Regions from separate parts of the Paenarthrobacter sp. NPDC089714 genome, predicted to be linked through region 2. Evidence: riboswitches for the same ligand, from Rfam matches in the RefSeq annotation. Region 2 holds a riboswitch; each other region holds the start of a gene.

Region 1 (7,453 bases), on a different contig from region 2:
AGTACTTGTCCTGCTTGAGGTGGTGGACCGGGAAGGCGGCCTGCTCACGCGGGTAGGCACGGTCCCAGTCGGAGCTCACGACGGCGGCTGCCGTGTGGGGTGCGCGGCGGAGCGGGGAATCCTGCACGGAGAAGTCCCCGGCAGCTACCTGCTCGATCTCGGCCCGGATGGTGATCATGGCTTCAATGAAGCGGTCGATCTCCACGAGGTCCTCGGACTCGGTGGGCTCCACCATGAGCGTGCCCGCAACAGGGAAGGCCAACGTGGGTGCGTGGAAGCCGAAGTCGATGAGGCGCTTGGCCACATCCTCAGCCGTGACGCCGGTCTTCGCCGTCAGCTCGCGGAGGTCCAGGATGCACTCGTGCGCTACAAGTCCGCCTTCACCGGTGTAGAGAACCGGGAAGTGCTCGTTGAGGCGGGAAGCGATGTAGTTCGCAGCCAACAAGGCGGACTTGGTGGCTTCGGTCAGTCCCTGGCCGCCCATGAGCTTCACGTAGGCCCAGGAGATGGGAAGCACACCGGCCGAGCCGAAGCGCGATGCCGAGATCGGAACGTCGTTGCCTTCGGTCCAGGACGTGGCGTCACCGGGCATGAACGGTGCGAGGTGTGCCTTGGCTGCCACCGGACCAACACCGGGTCCGCCGCCGCCGTGCGGGATGCAGAAGGTCTTGTGCAGGTTCAGGTGGGACACGTCCCCGCCGAACTTGCCCGGCTGGGCCAGCCCAACGAGCGCGTTGAGGTTGGCGCCGTCGATGTACACCTGGCCGCCGGCTTCGTGGATCGCGTCGCACACCTCGCGCACATCGGCGTCGTAGACACCGTGAGTGGACGGGTAGGTGATCATGATGGCCGAGAGCACGTCGCGGTTGGCCTCGATCTTGGCCTTGAGGTCATCGTGGTCGATGGTGCCGTCGGAGGCAGTAGCCACCACAACGACCTTCATTCCTGCGAGCACGGCCGAGGCAGCGTTGGTGCCGTGGGCAGAAGCCGGGATGAGGCAGACGTTGCGCTGCTGGTCGCCGCGGGAGTGGTGGTAGCCGCGGATCGCGAGGAGGCCTGCCAGCTCGCCCTGGGAACCGGCGTTGGGCTGGATGGAGACCTGGTCGTAGCCGGTAATCTCGGTCAGCTGGGCTTCAAGATCTGTGATGAGTTCACGCCAGCCAGCGGTCTGGGAATCCGGGGCGAACGGGTGGATGGAGGCGAACTCCGGCCAGGAAATGGCTTCCATCTCAGCCGTGGCGTTGAGCTTCATGGTGCACGAACCCAGCGGGATCATGGTGCGGTCCAGCGCGAGGTCGCGGTCGGAGAGCTTGCGGATGTAGCGCAGGAGCTGGGTTTCGGAGCGGTGCGTGTTGAACACCGGGTGCTGCAGGTATTCGCTGGAGCGTTCAACGGAAGCTTCAAGCGCGAAGCCCTCAGCGGACTCAACCACGGAGGCGCCGAAGACGGCTGCGACGTCGGCGACAACCGCCGTCGTGGTTGTTTCGTCCACAGAAATGCCGACCGTGTCAGCGTCGATCCCGCGCAGGTTGATGCCGCGCTCTTCAGCGGCAGCCACAAGGGAGGATGCGCGACCCGGGACACGGACCGTGATGGTGTCGAAGAAGGAACCGTGCAGGACCTCGACGCCGGCAGCCTTCAGCGAGGCGGCAAGGGTGCGGGCGTGGTGGTGTGCGGTCTCGGCGATCGCCTTCAGGCCTTCGGGACCGTGGTAGACCGCGTACATCGAGGCGACGATCGCCAGGAGTGCCTGTGCGGTGCAGATGTTGGACGTGGCCTTTTCGCGGCGGATGTGCTGCTCACGGGTCTGCAGCGCCAAGCGGTAGGCGGGAACACCGGCGTCGTCCTTTGAAACGCCCACCAGGCGGCCGGGCATGGAACGCTCGAGCCCCTTCTGAACGGCCATGTAGGCGGCGTGCGGGCCGCCGAAGAACAACGGGACGCCCAAGCGCTGGGCGGAGCCGACGGCGATATCGGCACCCTGCTCGCCCGGAGGGGTGATGAGGGTGAGGGAGAGAAGGTCTGCAGCGACGGTGACCAGGGCGCCCCGTTCTTTGGCCTCGGCGATCACGGCGGAGTGGTCAAAGACCCGGCCCGAAACGCCAGGCTGCTGCAGGACGACGCCGTTGATGGCGCCTTCCGGGAGGCCGGCACTCAGGTCCGCAACTTCGACCTCGAAGCCGAGCGCTTCAGCGCGGCCCTTCACGATGGCGATGGTCTGCGGGAGGCAGTCGGCGTCCAGGACGGTTTTGCCATCCTGGGCGGCCTTGTTCTTGTTGGCCCGGCGCATCATCAGCACGGCTTCGGCCACGGCGGTGGCTTCGTCAAGCAGCGAGGCGTTGGCGATCGGGAGGCCAACGAGGTCCTGGACCATGGTCTGGAAGTTCAGCAGCGCTTCGAGGCGGCCTTGGGAAATTTCCGGCTGGTAGGGCGTGTATGCGGTGTACCAAGCCGGGGATTCGAGGATGTTGCGGCGGATCACCGGCGGTGTGACGGTGTCGAAATAGCCCTGGCCGATCATCTGGACGGCCGTCTTGTTCTTGGAGGCGAGCTTGCGCAGTTCCGCGAGGACCTCCACCTCCGAAAGGGCGTTCTGCAGGGTCAGGGCAACGTCCTGGCGGATGTCGTTGGGAACCGCGGTGTCCACGAGGGAATCCACGGAGTCGTAACCGACAGACTTGAGCATGGTGTCAATGTCGGCCTGGCGGCGGGCACCGATATGCCGGTCGACGAAGGTGGTGGAGGCTGAACTAACCGTCACGAAGGAACTCCATTACTTGGGCGGCGTTTGGGTACGCCGCAGTGGCTCGGGTTCCTCCCCGCTCTGTATTGGACCTGAGAGTTTCCGCGTGATGCTGTCCGCACAGCCACCCGCTTGCACCGTCGGTGAGCACAACAATCCGGCCGGACTGCCTGCTGCTTTCCAGAGTTGCCTATCCGCGGCGGTGCATGGGCCTGAGAGATTCCTGGGGAGGATTTGCTCCTACGGCGCCTGCATCTCGTACTGCAGGACTCTCCCGCCGCAGATCAAAGGCTTTATGCAGTTGTAGGCGGCGTGCCAAGGAAGGCACACCACAGATGTTAATTGTCCTATGCCCGCAGCGCGGCGGCAAATGGAAGGTCCGCTACTTCCGCAGGCGGTCCAGGACCGCGAGGAGGACCTCGACGTCGGCCTCCCGCCCGGCGCCGCCGGCTTCCTGTCCGCCCTCGAACATCGCGTTGAAATAGAGGCCGTCTCCCATGTAGCTGACCGCCTTGGCAACCTCCGGGCCAACGTCGTCGGCAAGGACGTCAAGCCAGCGCTGTTGAATGGCCGCGAACCGGCGGCGGGTCTCCTCGTGGGCCACCTCGGCCAACCTGGTTGCCGCAACGAACGCCCGGTCCATGGGTGTTCCGGCCCAGAGCGAGGAGCGGATGAAGTAGGCCGCTGCGCCGTCGGGCGCCGCCTGCATCTGTTCGGTATCTTCCTTGGCCAAGTCATCCAAGCGCTCCAGGAGGGCGCTGATGAGCGACTCCTTGTTCGGGAAGTGATAGAGCAAGCCTCCCTTTGAGACGCCTGCGCGCTTGGCCACGGCGTCCAGGGTGGCAGCACGCTCCCCCACTTCGATCAGGAGTGCTTCAAAGGCGTCCAGGACGGCGTCCCGGGCTACTGGTTTTCGCGGCATGGATCCATCATTCCCTAAAGCTTGGTCTTGTTCTATTTGAAACTGTACCGTCTGGACGGTACAGTAAAGGTCATGTTCTCGCCGTCCTCAACCCACGCTCCCCGTTCCTCCGTGCGCCCGGTTCCGGGCAAGACCGCACCGTGGCGCGACTGGACGGCCCTGGCACTGCTGATGTTCCCGGTGCTCCTGGTGGCCGTCGACAACACCGCGCTCACCTTCGCCCTGCCGGAAATCGCCCGCTCACTGGAAGTCGGCGGCATCCAACTCCTCTGGATCGTGGACGCCTACCCGCTGGTCCTGGCGGCACTGCTGGTGTCCATGGGCAACTTCGGCGACCGGATCGGACGACGGCGGCTGCTCCTGATCGGCAGCACAGGCTTCGCGGCGGTTTCGGCTGCCACGGCGTTCGCGCCTTCCGCGGAGTGGCTGATCGCCGGTCGCGCCGCACTTGGTGTCTTCGGCGCCATGCTGATGCCCTCCACCCTGTCCCTGATCCGGAACATCTTCACCGACCCCAACCGTCGCCGGCTTGCTATTGCCGTCTGGGCTGCGGGTTTCTCCGGCGGCGCCGCGCTCGGCCCGATCTTCGGTGGCTGGCTCGTGGAGCACTTCTGGTGGGGCGCCGTGTTCCTCGTGGCGGCCTTCCTCCTCCTGCCGCTGCTCGCCTTCGGCCGGGTGCTCATCCCTGAGTCCAAGGATGCCAACCCGGGCCGCGTGGACGTACCCAGCATCGTCCTGTCCGTGCTCACCATGGCGCCCTTTGTCTACGGGATCAAAGAACTCGCCGTGCATGGATTCGGAGCATCCGCGGCTGCCTTCATGGCGTTCGGCTTGGTGATGGGCGTGTTGTTTGTGCGCAGGCAGCAGCAACTCTCCAGCCCCATGCTGGACGTCCGCTTGTTCCACAACAAGGTGTTCAGCACGGCCATTGTGGCCAACGTGTTGTCCTTGTTCTCCATGACTGGGTTCATCTACTTCTTCGCCCAACACCTGCAATTGATCGAAGGGCAGTCACCCATGGAAGCCGGAATCGCCATGATTCCAGCGCTTCTGGCAACAGTGGTGGCCGGTCTCCTGGTGGTCCCGCTGGTGAAGCGGATCCGCCCGGGATTCGTGGTAGCCGGTGGGCTGACGCTCAGCGCCGTGGGCTATTTCGTGGCGATGGCCGGCGACCACGGAACCGGTCCCGTGTTCCTGCTCTCCGCATTGACCGTGCTGGCCGTTGGTGTGGGGGCCGCGGAAACCATCTCCAACGACCTCATCCTGGCCTCCGTGCCGGCCGACAAGTCAGGGGCGGCCTCGGCCATCTCGGAAACCGGGTACGAACTCGGATCCCTGCTGGGCACGGCCGTGCTCGGGTCCATCCTCACGGCCTCTTACCAGCACAACCTCGTCATTCCGGACGGCGTATCTTCGGAGGCTGCGGGCAAGTCCGGGGAGACGCTGGCCGGAGCGGTTGACGCCGCCTCGGCACTCCCGGCGCCCCTGTCGGAAGCGTTGACCGAGGCAGCCCGGGTTGCCTTCGAATCGGGTGTCCACATCACTGCGGCGATTGGGCTGGTACTGATGGCAGGAGCGGCAGTGCTTGCCGCCGTCGTACTTCGCCGGGTACCGAAGGCGCAGTAGGTGGGTCTGCCCCCAGGATTCACAAGATTCACAAGATTCACAAGATTCATACGGAGTCCCGGACGAAGCAGCCCGGGCCGCACCAGCGGCCCGGGTTGCTGGCGTTCAGACTGCCTGGTTGAGTGTCGAGCCGAGGCCCAGGGTCCGGGTAATGCCACCGGTGGTGGCAGTAGCCAATGCGGAAAGGTAGTCGTTCCGGCGTCGAACGGTGATACGGGACTCCGGCTCGAAAGCCCGCTCCGGGTTGTCGGCATAATGCGCGGCCAGTCCGTCCCGCATGAGGCGGATGCCCTCGGCGCGCTGCTGGGACACAGCTGCGTGGGTGGACCCCAGTTCCTCCGCGAGTTCCTTGACGGAGCGGCCGGAAAGGTAAATCTCCTGGATGACAAAGCGCATCTTCTCCGGCAAGGCATCCACGGCCGCGCGAAGGTACTTGATGCGTTCGTCGGCCAAGACGGAGTTCTCCGGGGACGGCGTCACTGACGCAACCGTGTCCACCACTACCTCATCCAGCGACGTCAAGGTGCGGGCGGCGTCTGCCAGTGCCGCCTCAACGTAGCTCCGCTCCACGCCCAACGCCGATGCCATCTCGGCAACGCTGGGCCCGCGGCCCAAAACACCGGTGAGCGTCTCCTGGATTGCCAGGGTCTCCTTGATCCGCTTGCGGGCGGAGCGGGTGGCCCAGTCCCCCGCGCGCATCTCGTCAGCGAACGCCCCGATGATTCGACGACGTGCGAATGCCCCGAAGGGAACACCAAGGTCCGGGTCAAATGAATCAGCCGAAGTAATGAGCGCCAGGGAGCCTACGGAAGCAAAATCATCGCGCGACAAATGAGATGCGCGCGCACAAAGGTCAGAGACCAGGTAACCAACGAGCGGAAGGTGCTGCAACACCAGCTCGTTGCGCTGTTCGCGATTCAAATTTAAGTCCCCCCATGAGACCGGATTATTGAGTTGCCATAACCTTTGACCGCAAATTCCGGTCGGCGCCTAGAGACCAATCACGGCGACGATGAGGGACTTCGTTTCAGGTACGTGTTCAGAGAACATATCACCTGAAAACGACTCTGCGTGTACGCTCGACACAACAAATTCAAAACCCTGCTGAAACGTTGTTTCCACGGGTTAAAAGAGATGGGGGCACCGTGGGGGCGGATGAGCTGTCAGCGACGCTTTGGCGGGAACGAAGACAACTGGATTTCCTGCTTTTCCTGCTTGAAACCCAGCTTCTGCACCTTCGCGCCGGGAGTTGGCATCGCCTCAACATCACTGCGGCCGAACTGGAAAAAGTGCTCGAAAAGCTTCGTTTTGAATCACTGGCCCGGAGTGTCGAAGCCTCGTCAGCGGCCGCCGAATGGAAGGCACCTGATAAATCAACTTTGCCGGCTCTGATGGAAATTGCGCCCTCGGGAGTTTGGGCAGAGCTCTTGGACGAGCATCTTCAGGCCATGATTACGCTGTTGTCGTCGATTGACGCAGCGGCCAAGGACAATATTTCGGCATTGCTGAGGGGCCCTACCGCCAACGCTGCCGACGCCGATGACCTTTCGGTCCTGGCCCACCAAGCCAACATCCAGCGTGCTTTGGACGCCGTGAAGGGCACCTCGCTTCGGTCTTTGCGGGATTTCCTCGGCCTGAATTGAAGCTTCGTGAGAGAGGATCCGCCGCAAAGGGCGATTCGGTGAGAGAGCGTCCAGGAAAACCGGCGATTCCATGAGAGAGCGTCCGGGAAAACGGGCGATTCGGTGAGAGAGCGCCCGGAAAAACGGGCGATTCGGTGAGAGAGCGCCCGGGAAAACGGGCGATTCGGTGAGAGAGGGTCAGTCTTGGGTGGGGGTTGGGGGGCGGAGGTTGGCCAGGAGCGCTTCGGCGTCGGGACCGGCCTGGGTTGCGGCGAGGTTGGCGGCAGCGATCGCCTCCACCACTTCGCTGCGTTGGATGGAGACGCCGCGGGGTGCCTCGATTCCGATCCGCACGCCGTCGCCACGGCCCTCCATGACGGTGATGACAATGTCCTCACCGATCATGATCTTCTCGCCCGGCTTGCGCGTCAGTACCAGCATGACTTCAATGTACCTTTCCAAGGACGGGCGTGCTCGCGGGCTTGCCGTCCACCCAGCCCACGGGGATGCCCAGGGCGTCCACGGTTTCGGGCGTGGCGG
Region 2 (7,453 bases):
GCCGTGGGCCAGGTTCAGGCCCATGATGGTGTCGCCCGGCTTGATCAGCGCGTGCATCACTGAGGCGTTGGCCTGGGCACCGGAGTGCGGCTGCACATTCGCGTACTCGGCACCGAACAAGGACTTGATGCGGTCGATCGCGAGCTGCTCGATCACGTCAACGTGCTCGCAGCCGCCGTAGTAGCGCTTGCCCGGGTAGCCCTCGGCGTACTTGTTGGTCAGCACCGAACCCTGCGCCTGCATCACGGCAACCGCGGTGTGGTTCTCGGAGGCGATCATTTCCAGGCCACCGCGCTGGCGGCCGAGTTCGTCGTCGATCTTTGCCGCGATCTCCGGGTCCAGCTCGGAGAGCTGGGCGTCCAACGACGGCGAGACGACCTGCTCGAATTCAGTCACGGATACCGGGTTCACAGTTCACCTCCGTTGGCTGCGGCGTATTCCTCGGCCGTCATGAGCGGGCCTTCTTCAGTGGCGGCAACCTTGAAGAGCCAGCCGGCACCGTAGGGATCGTTGTTGATGAGGGCGGGATCTCCGACCACGGCGTCGTTGATCTCGATCACTTCACCGGTCACGGGCGAGTACAGGTCGGACACGGACTTGGTGGACTCGACCTCGCCGCAAGTCTCCCCCGCGGTCACCGTGGAGCCGACCTCGGGCAGGTCCACATACACAATGTCGCCCAAGGCATCGGCGGCCACGGCCGAGATCCCAATCCCCACAGGCCCACCCCCATCGGCAGCAACCCACTCATGCTCAGCCGAGTACTTCAGCCCGGCAACTACTTTGCTCATATCAATTCCTAACTTCTCGTTTGTCTAGAAACTCTTTGTGTCCTGGAACCCGGTTGGGTGGCGGGGAACCGGATCCCTCCGCGGGCTCGGTCGCGAGGACGCCCGCTGAGCGGACGTGTCGCTCCCTTAGACGCCCGCTTCCGGGATCCGCTTCCTCGCCCGCCGATCGTCACCACCACGCCACTCGCCATGGGAAAACCGCAAACCACCGCTTGGAACCAACCTGCGGCAGGTTGACCCGCATCCCCAACGCTTAGTAGTTCACACATCGCCCAAGTCACCCGCCGAACAGGTGACAAGAGCGCCCCTTCGGGTCCGGCGTCCGGCAGCGGGCGTCTAAGGGAGCATCGCATCCGCTCAGCGGGTGCAATTGCGACCGAGCCCGCAGAGGACGCCGGACCCGACGGGCCAGGTGACCCACGGCGTCGCCGGGCTACTTGGAACGTTTGTAGAACGGCAGCGGCACAACTTCGAACGGCTCGGCTTTTCCGCGGAGGTCCACCTCAACCACGGTGCCCACAGCGGAATGCTCGACGTCGACATACGCCAGCGCTACCGGGTAACCGAGCGTGGGGCTCGGCTGCCCTGAGGTCACTTCGCCGATCAGGGAACCGTCCTTGAGGACCGAGTAGTGGCCGCGGGCCGCACGACGACCGGCCCCCTTGAGGCCCACGAGCTTCTGCCCGATCGTGGCGCCGACACCGGCTGCCTTGATCGCGGCCAGCGCGTCCTTGCCCACGAAGTCGCCTTCCTTGGCCAGGGCAACCACGGGTCCGAGTCCGGCGGCATAGGCGTTGACGTGGCGGGAGAGCTCGTTGCCGTAGAGCGGCATGCCGGCTTCGAGGCGCAGGGAGTCGCGGGCTGCGAGGCCGGCGGGGATCAGGCCGTGGCCTTCGCCGGCTTCCAGCAACGCTTCCCACAACGCAGGTGCGTCTTCGTTGGGGACATAGATCTCGAAGCCGTCTTCGCCGGTGTACCCGGTGCGGGCCAGCAGGAGCTCGTCACCGGCGATGGTGACCTCAACAGCGGCGTAGTACTTCAGCTCCGTAACCAGTGCGTGCTGCTCGACGGGGACCAACGTTAGCAGGATGGCCTCGGCGTTGGGACCTTGCACAGCGATCAGCGAGGTCTCAGCGGAGGCGTCCTCCACCACAACGTCGAACCCGGCGGCACGCTTCAGCAACTCCGCGGCCACAACCGCAGCGTTACCCGCGTTCGGAACCACGAGGTACTTCTCGGGACCGCGTCGGTACGTGATGAGGTCGTCGATGATCCCGCCGTCGTTGTTGCAGATCAGCGAGTACTTGGCCTTGCCGTCGGCGATCGCGGACAGCTTGCCCACCAGTGCGTAGTCCAGGAAGGCGCCGGCGTCAGGACCGGTGACCCAGACTTCGCCCATGTGGGAGAGGTCGAACAGGCCTGCGGCGTTGCGCACGGCGTGGTGCTCAGCAAGCTCGGACTCGTACTTGAGGGGCATCTGCCAGCCGCCGAAGTCGGTGAAGGAAGCGCCGGCCTTTTTGTGCTGCTCGTAGAGAGCGGTGTAGTTCTCAGACATGTCGGGATCCTTTAGTTCTCAAACTCTGCTGTGTTTTCCTCGAACGCTTCGAGGGGAGGGCAGGAGCACACCAGGTTGCGGTCGCCGGCTGCGCCGTCGATGCGGCCGACGGGCGGGAAGTACTTGTCCTGCTTGAGGTTCGGCACTGGGAAGGCGGCCTGCTCACGCGTGTAGTCACGCTCCCAGGAGGAACTTACGACGGCGGCTGCCGTGTGGGGTGCGTTGCGCAGCGGGGAGTTCTCCACGGAGAAGTCACCGGCAGCAACCTGTTCGATCTCGGCCCGGATGGTGATCATGGCTTCGATGAACCGGTCGATCTCGGCGAGGTCTTCCGACTCCGTCGGCTCCACCATCAAGGTCCCGGCCACCGGGAACGCCAGCGTCGGAGCGTGGAAGCCGAAGTCGATGAGGCGCTTGGCCACATCCTCAGCCGTAACGCCCGTGCGGGCAGTGAGTTCGCGGAGGTCCAGGATGCACTCGTGGGCAACGAGTCCGCCTTCGCCTGTGTAGAGGATCGGGAAGTGCTCGTCCAGGCGGGAAGCAACGTAGTTCGCCGCCAGCAGCGCCGACTTGGTGGCCTCGGTCAGTCCTTCGCCGCCCATGAGCTTCACGTAGGCCCAGGAGATCGGCAGGACACCGGCCGAACCGAAACGGGAAGCCGAAATCGCCACGCCACCCTCTGAAGAAGATGCGTTGTTGGCGTCGCCAGGCATGAACGGCGCCAGGTGAGCCTTCGCAGCGACCGGACCAACACCGGGTCCGCCGCCGCCGTGGGGGATGCAGAAGGTCTTGTGCAGGTTCAGGTGGGATACGTCCCCGCCGAACTTACCCGGCTGGGCCAGGCCAACGAGCGCGTTGAGGTTCGCCCCATCCACGTATACCTGGCCACCAGCCTCATGCACGGCATCGCACACCTCAACGACATCGGCGTCGTACACACCGTGCGTGGACGGGTACGTGATCATGATGCACGAAAGCACCTCACGGTTGGCCTCGATCTTGGCCTTGAGGTCATCGTGGTCGATGGTGCCATCAGAAGCCGTGGCCACCACCACCACCTTCATGCCAGCCAGCACAGCCGAAGCAGCGTTCGTGCCGTGCGCAGAAGCCGGAATCAAACAAATGTTCCGCTGCGAATCGCCGTGGGAAAGGTGGTACCCGCGGATCGCCAAGAGACCTGCGAGCTCACCCTGGGAACCGGCGTTGGGCTGGATGGAGACCTGGTCGTAGCCCGTGATCTCCGTCAGATCAGCTTCCAACCCGGCAATCAGCTCGCGCCAGCCAGCGGTCTGGGAATCCGGAGCGAACGGGTGGATAGATGCGAACTCCGGCCAGGAAATGGCTTCCATCTCAGCCGTGGCGTTCAGCTTCATGGTGCACGAACCCAACGGGATCATGGTGCGGTCCAGCGCGAGGTCCCGATCGGACAGCTTGCGGATATAGCGCAACAGCTGCGTCTCGGAACGGTGCGTGTTGAACACCGGGTGCTGAAGGAAATCCGAGGTCCGGACAACATCTGAAGGCAGCTGGAACCCTGCAGCGTCCCCTACCGGACCGGCACCAAAGGCGACGGCCACCGCGGACAGGACCTCCGGCGTCGTGGTTTCATCAAGCGAGACACCCACGGTGTCCTCATCGATGAAGCGGAGGTTGATGCCGCGTGCTTCGGCGGCGCCGATCACCTTGGCGGCCTTGCCTGGGACGCGGACCGTGAGGGTGTCGAAGAAGGAGTCGGCCACGAGTTCGCGCCCGGCCTTCTCCAGCGCGGTAGCCAGGACACGGGCATGGCCGTGGACGGTTTCGGCGATCGCCTTGAGCCCTTCGGGACCGTGGTAGACCGCATACATCGAGGCGACAATGGCGAGCAACGCCTGGGCCGTGCAGATGTTGGACGTGGCCTTCTCGCGGCGGATGTGCTGCTCGCGGGTCTGCAAAGCGAGGCGGTAGGCGGGCACGCCGGCGTTGTCCTTGGACACACCCACGATGCGGCCCGGAAGCGTACGCTCCATGCCATTGCGGACAGCCATGTAAGCGGCGTGCGGGCCACCGAAGAACAGCGGCACGCCAAAGCGCTGGGCGGTTCCGACGGCGATATCGGCACCTTGTTCGCCCGGGGGCGTGATGAGGGTGAGCGCCAGCAGGTCGGCAGCGACGGTGACCAGGGCACCGCGTTCCTTGGCAGCAGCAATCACCGGAGCGTGGTTGAAGACCCGGCCCGAGACGCCGGGCTGCTGCAGGACGATACCGTTGATGTCGCCGTCGGGCAGGCCGTCGGAGAGGTCCGCAACAAGAACCTCGAAGCCCAACGCCTCCGCGCGGCCCTTCACGATCGCGATGGTCTGCGGCAGGAGGTCGGCATCCAGGACGGTCTTGCCATCCTTCGCGGACTTGTCCTTGTTCGCCCGGCGCATGAGCAGCACAGCCTCGGCCACAGCGGTGGCTTCGTCCAACAGCGAAGCGTTGGCGATCGGCAGGCCGGTCAGGTCCTGCACCATGGTCTGGAAGTTCAGAAGCGCCTCAAGGCGACCCTGCGAAATTTCCGGCTGGTACGGCGTGTAGGCCGTGTACCAAGCGGGGGATTCGAGGATGTTGCGGCGGATCACCGGCGGCGTCACGGTGTCGTAGTAGCCCTGGCCGATCATCTGCACGGCGGTCTTGTTCTTGGACGCCAGCCTGCGGAGTTCGGCCAGGACCTCAACCTCGCTCAGCGCCTTCTGCAGCGTGAGCGGTGAGGACTGGCGGATGGAATGGGGAACAGCGACGTCCACCAGGCCGTCGACGGAGTCGTAGCCGATGGCCTTGAGCATGGTGTCAATATCGGCCTGGCGGCGGGCGCCGATGTGCCGATCCGCGAATGCGGTTGGGGAGGATTGAACAGTCAAGAGGAACTCCAGGATTCAGGCGCCCGCTGAGCGCCATGGTGAATATGGGTTCCTCCCCGCTCTGTATTGGACCTGAGAGATTCCGTGAACTGTGGTTCCGCATAGTTCACTTGCACCGTCGGTGAGCCCGGTTGCCCGGACTGCTTTCCAGAGTTGCCTCGCCGCGGCGGTACATGGGCCTGAGAGATTCCTGGGGAGGATTTGCTCCTACGGCGCCTGACTGGATGTACCCGGCAGGACTCTCCCGCCGCAGATCAAAAGCGTTTGCGCCACCTCAGTGACACGCTTCACACCATAGCGGGTCACGGCGAAAAAGCGCAAGGCAGGTGTTCTCCCGGAGGCTAGCAGTGCATCGCCTCGTGGACCTGCAACGCCAGCCACAGCTGCGCCAACGTTGACGTTTCACCCATGTCCAACCCCGTCAGCTCACCGATTTTCCGGATCCGGTAGATGATGGTTTGCCGGTGCGTGAAGAGCGCGGACGCCGTTTTCTGCCAGGAACGCTGCGAGTCCAAGTACGTCTTCAGGGTGACCATCAGGTCGCCGTCCTGGCGCTGTTCGTAGTCGAAAACCGGGCCCAAAAGTCGCTGGACCAATGCTGTTCCCTCTTCGAATCCGGTCAACCCCAGCCAGCTCGGCCCTTCCGCGTCTCGGGCCAACCCGAGCTTGTTTGCTTTCGCCGAACCCAGCGCCCAGAGCGACTCCTGGAGTGCCTGCTGCAGTCCCCCAACCGCTGCCGCGGAGCTCACGCCAATGGTGGTTCCAGCTGGGGCGCAGTGCCTCAGGAGTTCATCGGCAACCTCCGACGCAACCACCATGTGCAGCCGGTCGTTCCGTCGCAAGGAGGCCGCCGCAGTCCCGTGCCGCCACAGGTCGACGTGCACGTTGGCCAGCCTGTCGCCGTCGTCCGCTGACAGCGAGGCGACCACGAAACTTTGGGCAGGCACCCCGAAAGCCTCCAGCCGCCGTTCCATTTCCGCCGTCCCCAGGCGGCCGTCCAGCGCTTGGAGGAGGAACTCGCCGGCCAGCCGGTGCCGCCCCTCCAGCGAGAGCACGATGCGCGCCAACTGCAGTCCCAGCACGGTTGCGGCATGCAAAAGTACGACGGCGTCAGGGTGCGGTTCGCTGGTGGGCAGCACCACCAGGAGCGCATTCGCGTGCGCGGGAATGTCCATGGTCAGCACATGCCTGCCGCGGATCCGGTGCCATTGGAAGTTCTTGCCCGCAACGGACACCTGGCCCGGATGCGGTGACCATTCGTCCACCAGGAAGTTCGGCAGGGCCTGGCCGTCCGGATGCCACGGGTGGAGGCAGCTTCGGTCCACCACGAAGAGCTCGGCGTCCAGCTCCGTGGCCAAGCGCAGCACCAGGCTCTGCCAGTGGTCCTCGGAAGCACCGGCGGTGCGCAGGAGGTCGTAGACCCGGGCCGTTTGGCGGAGCCTGCGGGACTCTTCGAGCAGCGACGATTCCGCTACGGACCTTGCTATGGCAATGAACGGCAGCGGATACGGGATGTTGATCAGCGGGAGTGGCAGGTTGTCGCATGCCTCAAGGAATTCCGCGGTGAGGGGCGGGGCGTGCATCTTCTCGCCGATCGCGAGTGCGCTGGCACCGGCGTCCATCAGGGCCTGGGCGAGCGCCACTTGGCCCTCCGGGTCTGCCGGCACGGAGAGTCCGTTGGTCATCATGAGTTCGCCACCAGTGACCCATTCCCAAAGGCGCGGCAGGTCCGAGGTGTGGGCCCAGGTGACGCGGTTGTCCGCCCCTCCCCCACCCGCCAGAAGGGTGAGTCCAAGCTGCGGTTCGGCGACCAGTTCGGCGACGGTGATGGCCACGGGATGCGCTCCAGTTCTGCGTACTTTCGGGGTGCTTAGACGTTCGTCTAAACCGATTCGTCAGATGTAAACAATGCACGAATATACGCGGTGACGCGCATCACGAAAACTGAAACCACTAACTTCACCCGCTCAATGACGAGCATTCACGAGAGAGGGTTGGCAATGAGCGCAACCAGCAACCTCATTGATGACGCCCCACTAACCCGGTTCCACAAAAAGTTGACGTTCTTCGCGTCCGGCGGACCTTTCATCGACGGCTATGCACTGTCCATCATCGGCATCGCCCTGATTACCATGGCCCCCGGCCTGGACCTGTCCCCGGCGGAGGTTGGCCTGGTGGGCGCCGCCAGCCTGGTAGGCATCTTCTTCGGTGGCGCTGTCTTCGGA
Region 3 (7,453 bases), on a different contig from region 2:
CCACGACGCTCACCGGCGCCCAGTTCAAGACGCTCCTGGAACAGCAGTGGCAGACCAACCCGGATGGCACGGTGCCCAGCCGCCCCTACCAGCAACTGGGCCTGTCCAAGAACGTCAACTACACCTACGACGCCGCACGCCCCGCGGGTGACCGCATCACCGGCATCTGGGTGGGTGGCGCCGTGATTGACCCGGCCAAGCACTACCGGATCGGGACGTTCAGCTTCCTTGCCACGGGCGGTGACAACTTCCGGGTGTTCAAGGAAGGCAGCGACACCAAGGACACGGGCCTGGTTGACCGCGACGCGTGGATCAAGTATCTGCAGGCGCACAACCCGGTTTCGCCGGACTTCGCCCGGCGCTCAGTGGCAGTGGCGAACACCACCGCCGCTGAGGTCAAGGCAGGCGACGCCATCACCCTGGCGGTGTCCAAACTGGACCTGACGTCCATCGGCAGCCCGGCCAACAAGACGCTCAAGGCAGCGTTCATTGATGCCAAGGGGGCCACAGTGGCACTGGGCGACGTCCCCGTTGCCTCCGGTGCAGCAAGCGTCAGCCTCAAGGTTCCCGCGGCAGCAGCCGCGGGAACCGGCACCGTGGTGCTGACCGCCGTCGAAAGTGGCACCACAGTCAAGGCGTTGGTCACGGTGGCAGCGAGCGGTCCGAACCCGCCGCAGTGCACCGCCCCCACCAAACCGTCCAAGTGGTACGACATCGTGGGCTGGCTCCGTTACGCGTTCGCGTGGCTGGAGTACCAGAAGTGCCTGAGGGGCTAAAAGCGGGTAGTACATCACGAATGCCGGTGTCGCAGCACTCAATAATGTGACGTCGTCAGTCCACGACGCACCCACTCTGGCTAATGGTCCGGCCGGTCAGCTCTCGCTGGCCGGCCGTTCGCCGGAGAGGTCCGCTGCGAAGGATTGGGGATTCATGGTGAAGCGTATCTTGCCCGGCGTGCTGGCGGGCGTTCTTGCTGGGGCAGCATTGGCCGCCGTAGGGCCGGCAAGCTCCTCGGCAGCCTTGGGCGCATTGGTCGCCCCACCACCAGCGGCCGCACCAACGGCATGTGTGCCGAGCGGCTCAGGCACGGACTACCAAGTGGGACCGAATTCCGGTCAACTGCCCTCCTTGGACAAGGTGCCATGGGAAGCCCTGAAGGCCGGGGACACCGTGCGCATTTTCGATCGCGCTGACCCATATCGCGGCAAGATCCTGATCCCTGGGACCGGAACCCAGGCGAAACCCATCCGGGTGTGCGGGGTCAAAGGCCCCACAGGTCATCGCCCAGTCATTGATGGAAGTGGCGCCATTGCCCGTCGGGGACTCAGCTACGTCGCCGCTTCACTGGACAACATCCAGGAAACCCGTGCAGTGATCATGATCGACCGGCTGGGTACCCAGGACTGGTGGCAAGCGGCGCCGTCATATGTCCAGGTGGACGGATTGGAGGTACGCGGGGCAAAACCTGGGAACACGTTCACCAATTCGTTGGGCAAAGTCCAGGGATACACCGGATTCGGAGCCTGCATCTGGATCGAGCGGGGGCAAAACATCACCATCGCTGATAACGAGATCCACGACTGCACGAACGGTGTGTCCAGCCGCTCAACCTCGGACAACGCCAAGACCGTCACAAGCAACATCCGGATCAGCAGGAACTACATCTACGGCAATGGAGTGGTGGGCTCTGAGGGCATCCACAACACCTACACGGAGAGCTCCGGGGTGATCTACGAATACAACCGGTTCGGCCCCCTCCGTGTCGGCGCCCTCGGAAACGCCATCAAGGACCGTTCGTCCGGGACAGTCGTCCGCTACAACTCGATCGAAGGTGGCGCCCATTCGATCGATTTGGTCGAGGCGGAAGACTTCTTCCCGGTCGTCAAGGACAACCCGGCCTACAGAACGACGTATGTCTACGGAAACCAGATCCGCAAGAATGGCCCCGTCGGCGGCTCCGTCATCCACTATGGCGGAGACCATTATGGCGCGGCTGGTGCCAGCAATTGGGGCGAATCCCTCTTCCGAAAGGGAATCTTGTACTTCTGGCACAACACCGTCGTGGTTTCCAACAATGAGTCGCCCTTGTTCAACATCTCCACCACAAAGGAACGTGCCGAAGTCTGGAACAACGTCTTCGCCTTCTCCGGCGTGACCTACCCAACGCTGCGGCAGGTCAGCGATGTTGACCCCTCCTACACAGCGGGTGGCGTGATCAACCTCGGAGTCAATTGGGCCGACAAAGCCCTGACCGACAATCCGTGGCGGACCTTGCCAGGGACCGTGAACGGGTGGGCCGGCTTGGTCAGGGGAACGGGTGTTCCTGTTGACTCGGGTTTTGTTCCCCTGGCTGGATCCACGGTCCTGAACCGCGCGCTGACGCCGGTTTCCGTGGCATCCGTCTCCTCTGCCTACCCCGTGGACAGGCAACTCGGGGCAGCGTACCTTCCCATAAGCCGAACCGTCATTGGCACAGCCCCCGACCTTGGCGCCCGTGAACGCTAGCACGGCCCGAGTCTCGAGATGACGCAAGAGCCGGGCGACTGGCTAGTTGCGGACGGGTTCCGGTATCCGCTCAGCGTCCTTCTGCAGCTCGGCGCGGAAGTGCTCGTAGCGGGCAAGGTGGGTGGGTCGCTTACGGAGGATGGCCCACGCAACGCCCAAGGCCAGGAACCAGACCGGGGTCACGAGCAACGCCATGAGGGTGTCAGGTTGGGTGGTCAAAGCCCAGAAGATGAACGCGAAGAACGCGAACACCACCCACACCATCACCACGCCGCCTGGCATCTTGAACTTCGAAGAATCATGAAGCTGCGGCCGGCGCTTCCGGAATGCCAGGTAGCTGGCCAGGATGATCGACCAGACAAACACGAAGCAGACGGCGGAAACGGTGGTGACCATGTCGAACGCCTTGCCGACGTCCTGGCCGGCGTACATGAGCACGACGCCGGACAGCAACAGGACGCAGGAAAGGAACAGGGCGTTGCGGGGTACTTTGCGTCCGGACAGGGCGCTGAAGACGGCGGGTGCGTCGCCTTCCTGTGCCAGGCCGTAGACCATGCGGGAAGTGGAGTAGATGCCGGAGTTGGCCGAAGACATCGCCGAGCTGAGAACCACCAGATTGACGATCGTAGCTGCGGCGCCCAGGCCGGCCAGGGAGAACATGGCGATGAAGGGGCTGTGTCCGGCGGCGAACTGGGTCCACGGCGTGACGGACATCAGGATGATGAGGGCACCAACGTAGAAGAGCAGCACGCGGATGGGGATGGAGTTGATGGCCTTGGGCAGGTTCTTCTCCGGATCCTTGGCCTCGGCAGCCGTGGTTCCCACCAGTTCGATGCCGACGAACGCGAAGACCGCGATCTGGAAGCCGGCCACGAAGCCCATGAATTCGTTGGGGAAGAAGCCGCCGTGTGACCAGAGGTTGGTGAAGCTGGCCGGGCCGGCGTCGGACTGGAAGCCGCTGAAGATCATGAAAAGGCCAACAATGATGAGCGCTGCGATGGCCACGATCTTGATGAGGGCGAACCAGAATTCCGTCTCGCCGAAAGCCCTCACCGTGGCAAGGTTGAGCAGCAGGAGGATGCCGATGGTGATGAGTCCGGGAATCCAGAGTGGCAGGCCCGGCCAGAGTTCCTTGGAGTAGCCGGCAATGGCGATCACGTCCGCGATGCCCGTGATGACCCAGCAGAACCAGTAGGTCCAGCCGGTGAAGAAGCCTGCCCAGGGACCCAGGAGGTCGGCGGCAAAGTCGCTGAAGGACTTGTAGTTCAGGTTGCTCAGCAGCAGTTCGCCCATGGCCCGCATGACGAAGAACAGCATGAAGCCGATGATCATGTAGACGAAAATGACCGACGGTCCGGCCGCTGAAATGGTCTTGCCGGAGCCCATGAAGAGGCCCGTTCCAATGGCACCGCCAATCGCGATGAGCTGGATGTGGCGGTTGCTGAGCTGGCGTTCGAGGTGGGGTTCTTGGCTGGTATCTGTTGGCGGGCGCTGAATCGTCATGAGGAACTCCATTGTTCAGGCGGTACCTTTTGGGTACCACGATGATTCGGGTTCCTCCCCGCTCTGTCATTGACCTGAGAGTTTCCGCGTTCTGCGCGCACGCAGAACCGCTTGCACCTTCGGTGAGCCCGGGAATCCCGGACTGCTTTCCAGAGTTGCCTCGCCGCGGCGGTACAGGGTGCCTGAGAGATTCCTGGGGAGGGTTTGCTCCTACGGCGCCTGACGGGATGTACCGGCAGGACTCTCCCGCCACGGATCAAAAGCGCGCACCACCTTGCCGGTGATGCAGCTCACACAGTAGCGAAGGCGTGGTGGTTCTTGCAAGCGGCCCAGCTCAGGCCATGGTTTTTGCCCTGCCAAAGCCCGCGTCCGCGGCGCGCGTCAGAGCTTCAGGATGCTGCGGGCGATCTCGTCGGCATCGCGCAGGGTCCGTTGCCCGCTCCTGTATGCCCTGCCCTTGGTGGGCCGTGCCTCGGCCGCGATCGCGGTTCCCCACTGCGTGGCGGACAGCTGAAGGCTCAGCACGTACAGCCCCCGGGTCACTGAACCGTTCGCCGCCACCGGGCGGTAAGGATGCGGTTCAACGTCCAGGCCTGTGGTCTGCACCGGAGTTCCCTCGACGCTCATCATGATCTTGGTACGGACCAAACCGTCCTCCAGCAGTTGCTCCAGGAGCGGCGAGATGTTTATGCCCACACGGTTCGCGGGCGACATCGCCTCGATCAGCGTCCGTGCCTGCGCCGGTACGTCGCGGACCCACGGCGAGAATGCTCGGAACACTTTGGCGTTCCGATCCACGCTGAACTTGGGGTCGGGTCCCACGAAACTCACGACGCCGGCACGCGCCAAGGCGGCTAATTGTTCCGACCGCAGCGCCGGAGGACCGCTGGCCAACCCCTCCACGAACGATTCGAACCAGCCCCGCAACTCGGCCACCCACGATTCGTCCGTGATGCCGCCGTCGGCCACTACTGTCTTGAGGATCGCCCGGCCGGTGTGCAGGGCACCGATGGCCATCTTCACGGGGTCGGATTCGCCGAGGGCGGAGCGCCGCGCGTCGTCGTCGAGGTAGTCCGTAATGGCTTTGTCCAGCTCCTTGCGTGAGGCAAAGGTCCGGCCGGCCAAGGGTGCTGCAAGCCCCTTCAGGTTGAGCCGGCGGGAGGCCACCACGTGCTTTTCCACGAGCGCACCCACGGCGCTTTCCCAGTTGCCCGTTGCGTGGGCGTGGGGCTGCAAGGCATCCTCCAGGTCCGCGAGGAACTGCGCCGGGTCCCGGATCGCCGCTGGTTGCGATCCCGCCAGCGTGGCGTAGTAGGCCCAGAGGGCGTCGCGGTGCAGGAGCGGCCAGAGGTCGTGATCGAAGCCCGGCTGGATGCCAGCGGCTTTGAAGCGGTCCATGGCGGCCTCGGTGAGGTACCGGAGCGTGATGCTCGTGGCGTAGTAGCCGGACAGCCCGGCCTTGGCGCGGTACGGGGTGCCCCTTCGTGAGGCAGCGATGATCTTCGGCTCGCGGCCGGACGGCCGGTACTCGAGCGTACCGGTCCCCGGAGCCACGGAGTCGACGAATTTGCCCCCGCGGCCTTCCGTCAGCTGCCCCATGACGTCGAAGAAATTCAGTCCCATGCCGCGGACCAGGACCGGCTCGTTGTCCGGTACGCGTGTCCAGTCCACATCAGCTGGAGGAGCAGGCGGGAAGTAGAGCAGGCCCTGTTCCCGCGCGGCGGTTTCGAACGAGCGCTGCTCGGGATTCAGCCGGGATTCGATGTGCCCCAGCGCGAGGACCACCGAACCGACCGTGAGGCTACCGCCGTCGGCCAGTTCGACGTCGAACATGTCACCAACCGGCCGCGCCGCGATGGCGGTGGTTTCATGGAAGGTGACCTCGACGCCGTCGGGCAGCCGCTGCAGCAGCTCCGCGAGGGTCTGGCGCAAATAGCGTCCGTAGATGGCGCGGCTGGGGAAGTTGTCCGACTCGAGGGTGGCCAGTTCCGCCTTCTCGGCCTGGTTCAGCCCCTGGCCATCACGACGCCGGGTGACTCGCCATTCGTCGAAGGACGTCCCCGCCAAGGGCGGCGCAAGTTCGGGATCCTCGGGAATGAGCGTCGGATAGAACGACTGGGTGTTCATCAGGTACAGCCGCGACTGGTCCGGCTGCCACACGTGGCCCGAACCGGCCGGGTAAGGATCAATGACGTGGATGTGGAGCGTTGCGGTCACATTCGCCTCGTCCGTGGTGGCGGCCCAGTTGGCGAGCAGCCGCTCAAGCACACTGGTACCCCGGGGGCCCGCCCCCACCAGGGCAACACGGATGATTTGCGATTTAGCCACGCTCAAGCCTAACGTCCGTGTGACTTGCTTCCCCGTGAAAAGAGTTGCTTGGATGGGGCGATGACCACCACAGAAGCTGATCAGACGCCACTCCCCGAAGACCGCCCCGCTACCGGACCCCGCCACGCCGCCGATGTGGCAGCGGAACCGACGGATGAGAATGTCTGGCTGGAAGACATCCACGGCGAAGAGCAGCTGGCCTGGGTCCGCGAGCAGAACGCCCGCACGGAGGACCTGCTGGAAGACGCCGACTACGCTGCCGTGGAGGCCGGAATCCTCGAAGTCCTGGACTCCACCGACCGGATCGCCATGGTGAACAAGCGGGGCGACTTCTACTACAACTTCTGGAAGGACCGGGAGCACCCCAAGGGCCTCTGGCGCCGCACCACGTGGGATAGCTACCTTTTGTCCGAACCCGTTTGGGACGTGCTGCTGGACGTTGACGCCCTCGCCAAGGCCGAGGGGATCGAGTGGGTCTTCCACGGTGCCGGGTTCCTGCGTCCCGCGCCCGGCGCCGAGTACCGTTTGGCGATGGTTTCGCTCTCCCCCGACGGCGGCGACGCCAACCGGTACCGCGAGTTCGACGTCGAGACCCGCTCCTTTGTGGACCCAGGCGCGGGCGGCTTCGACGTGCCAACCGCAAAAGGCAACGTCAGCTGGCTCGATGCCGATACGCTGCTCGTTTCCAGCACGGCGGACGGCCTCCCGGCGACGTCGTCCTCCTACGCCCGCACGGCGGTCCAGCTTCGCCGGGGGCAGTCGTTGGCCTCTGCGAAGCAGGTCTTCGAAATCCCCGAAGACCACATGCTCGCCATGGTGGCCCACGACGCCACTCCGGGCTACGAGCGGACCTTCGCAGTGGACTACATCGACTTCTACAACCGGAGCACGTGGCTGCTCCGCGACGATTCGTGGGTTGCCATCGAGGTACCCACGGACGTGAACATCAGCGCACACCGGGAATGGCTGATGTTCCGGCCCCAGAAGGACTGGTCCTTGGCCGATGTTGTCTATCCCGCAGGCTCGCTGCTGGCGGCCGGCCTGGACGCGTGGCTCGCGGGATCACGCGAGGTGGTGGTGCTCTTCACCCCGGACCAGCACACGTCCCTCCAGTCCT

The links. A riboswitch is a leader RNA that binds a small molecule or an ion and turns the genes downstream of it on or off. The one in region 2 is predicted to bind glycine.
Region 1: linked by a shared signal. The riboswitch ahead of gcvP (aminomethyl-transferring glycine dehydrogenase) and the one ahead of gcvP (aminomethyl-transferring glycine dehydrogenase) in region 2 are both predicted to bind glycine.
Region 3: linked by a shared signal. The riboswitch ahead of cycA (D-serine/D-alanine/glycine transporter) and the one ahead of gcvP (aminomethyl-transferring glycine dehydrogenase) in region 2 are both predicted to bind glycine.

What each region holds. Positions count from the first base shown of each region.
Region 1 covers NZ_JBIVGX010000005.1:104,415-111,867, reverse strand. Annotated here, with positions in the region: gene gcvP (aminomethyl-transferring glycine dehydrogenase) at 1-2,761, opposite strand, end outside; glycine riboswitch at 2,934-3,030, opposite strand; gene ACIPY3_RS11365 (TetR/AcrR family transcriptional regulator) at 3,126-3,665, opposite strand; gene ACIPY3_RS11360 (MFS transporter) at 3,738-5,291, shown strand; gene ACIPY3_RS11355 (sigma-70 family RNA polymerase sigma factor) at 5,397-6,212, opposite strand; gene ACIPY3_RS11350 (flagellar protein FlgN) at 6,437-6,934, shown strand; gene ACIPY3_RS11345 (carbon storage regulator) at 7,112-7,354, opposite strand; gene ACIPY3_RS11340 (hypothetical protein) at 7,359-7,453, opposite strand, start outside.
Region 2 covers NZ_JBIVGX010000004.1:151,298-158,750, reverse strand. Annotated here, with positions in the region: gene glyA (serine hydroxymethyltransferase) at 1-411, opposite strand, end outside; gene gcvH (glycine cleavage system protein GcvH) at 408-791, opposite strand; gene gcvT (glycine cleavage system aminomethyltransferase GcvT) at 1,225-2,346, opposite strand; gene gcvP (aminomethyl-transferring glycine dehydrogenase) at 2,358-5,228, opposite strand; glycine riboswitch at 5,386-5,485, opposite strand; gene ACIPY3_RS09485 (PucR family transcriptional regulator) at 5,570-7,063, opposite strand; gene ACIPY3_RS09480 (MFS transporter) at 7,229-7,453, shown strand, end outside.
Region 3 covers NZ_JBIVGX010000010.1:72,415-79,867, reverse strand. Annotated here, with positions in the region: gene ACIPY3_RS16660 (ExeM/NucH family extracellular endonuclease) at 1-776, shown strand, start outside; gene ACIPY3_RS16655 (hypothetical protein) at 931-2,505, shown strand; gene cycA (D-serine/D-alanine/glycine transporter) at 2,548-4,008, opposite strand; glycine riboswitch at 4,168-4,267, opposite strand; gene ACIPY3_RS16645 (FAD/NAD(P)-binding protein) at 4,390-6,336, opposite strand; gene ACIPY3_RS16640 (prolyl oligopeptidase family protein) at 6,397-7,453, shown strand, end outside.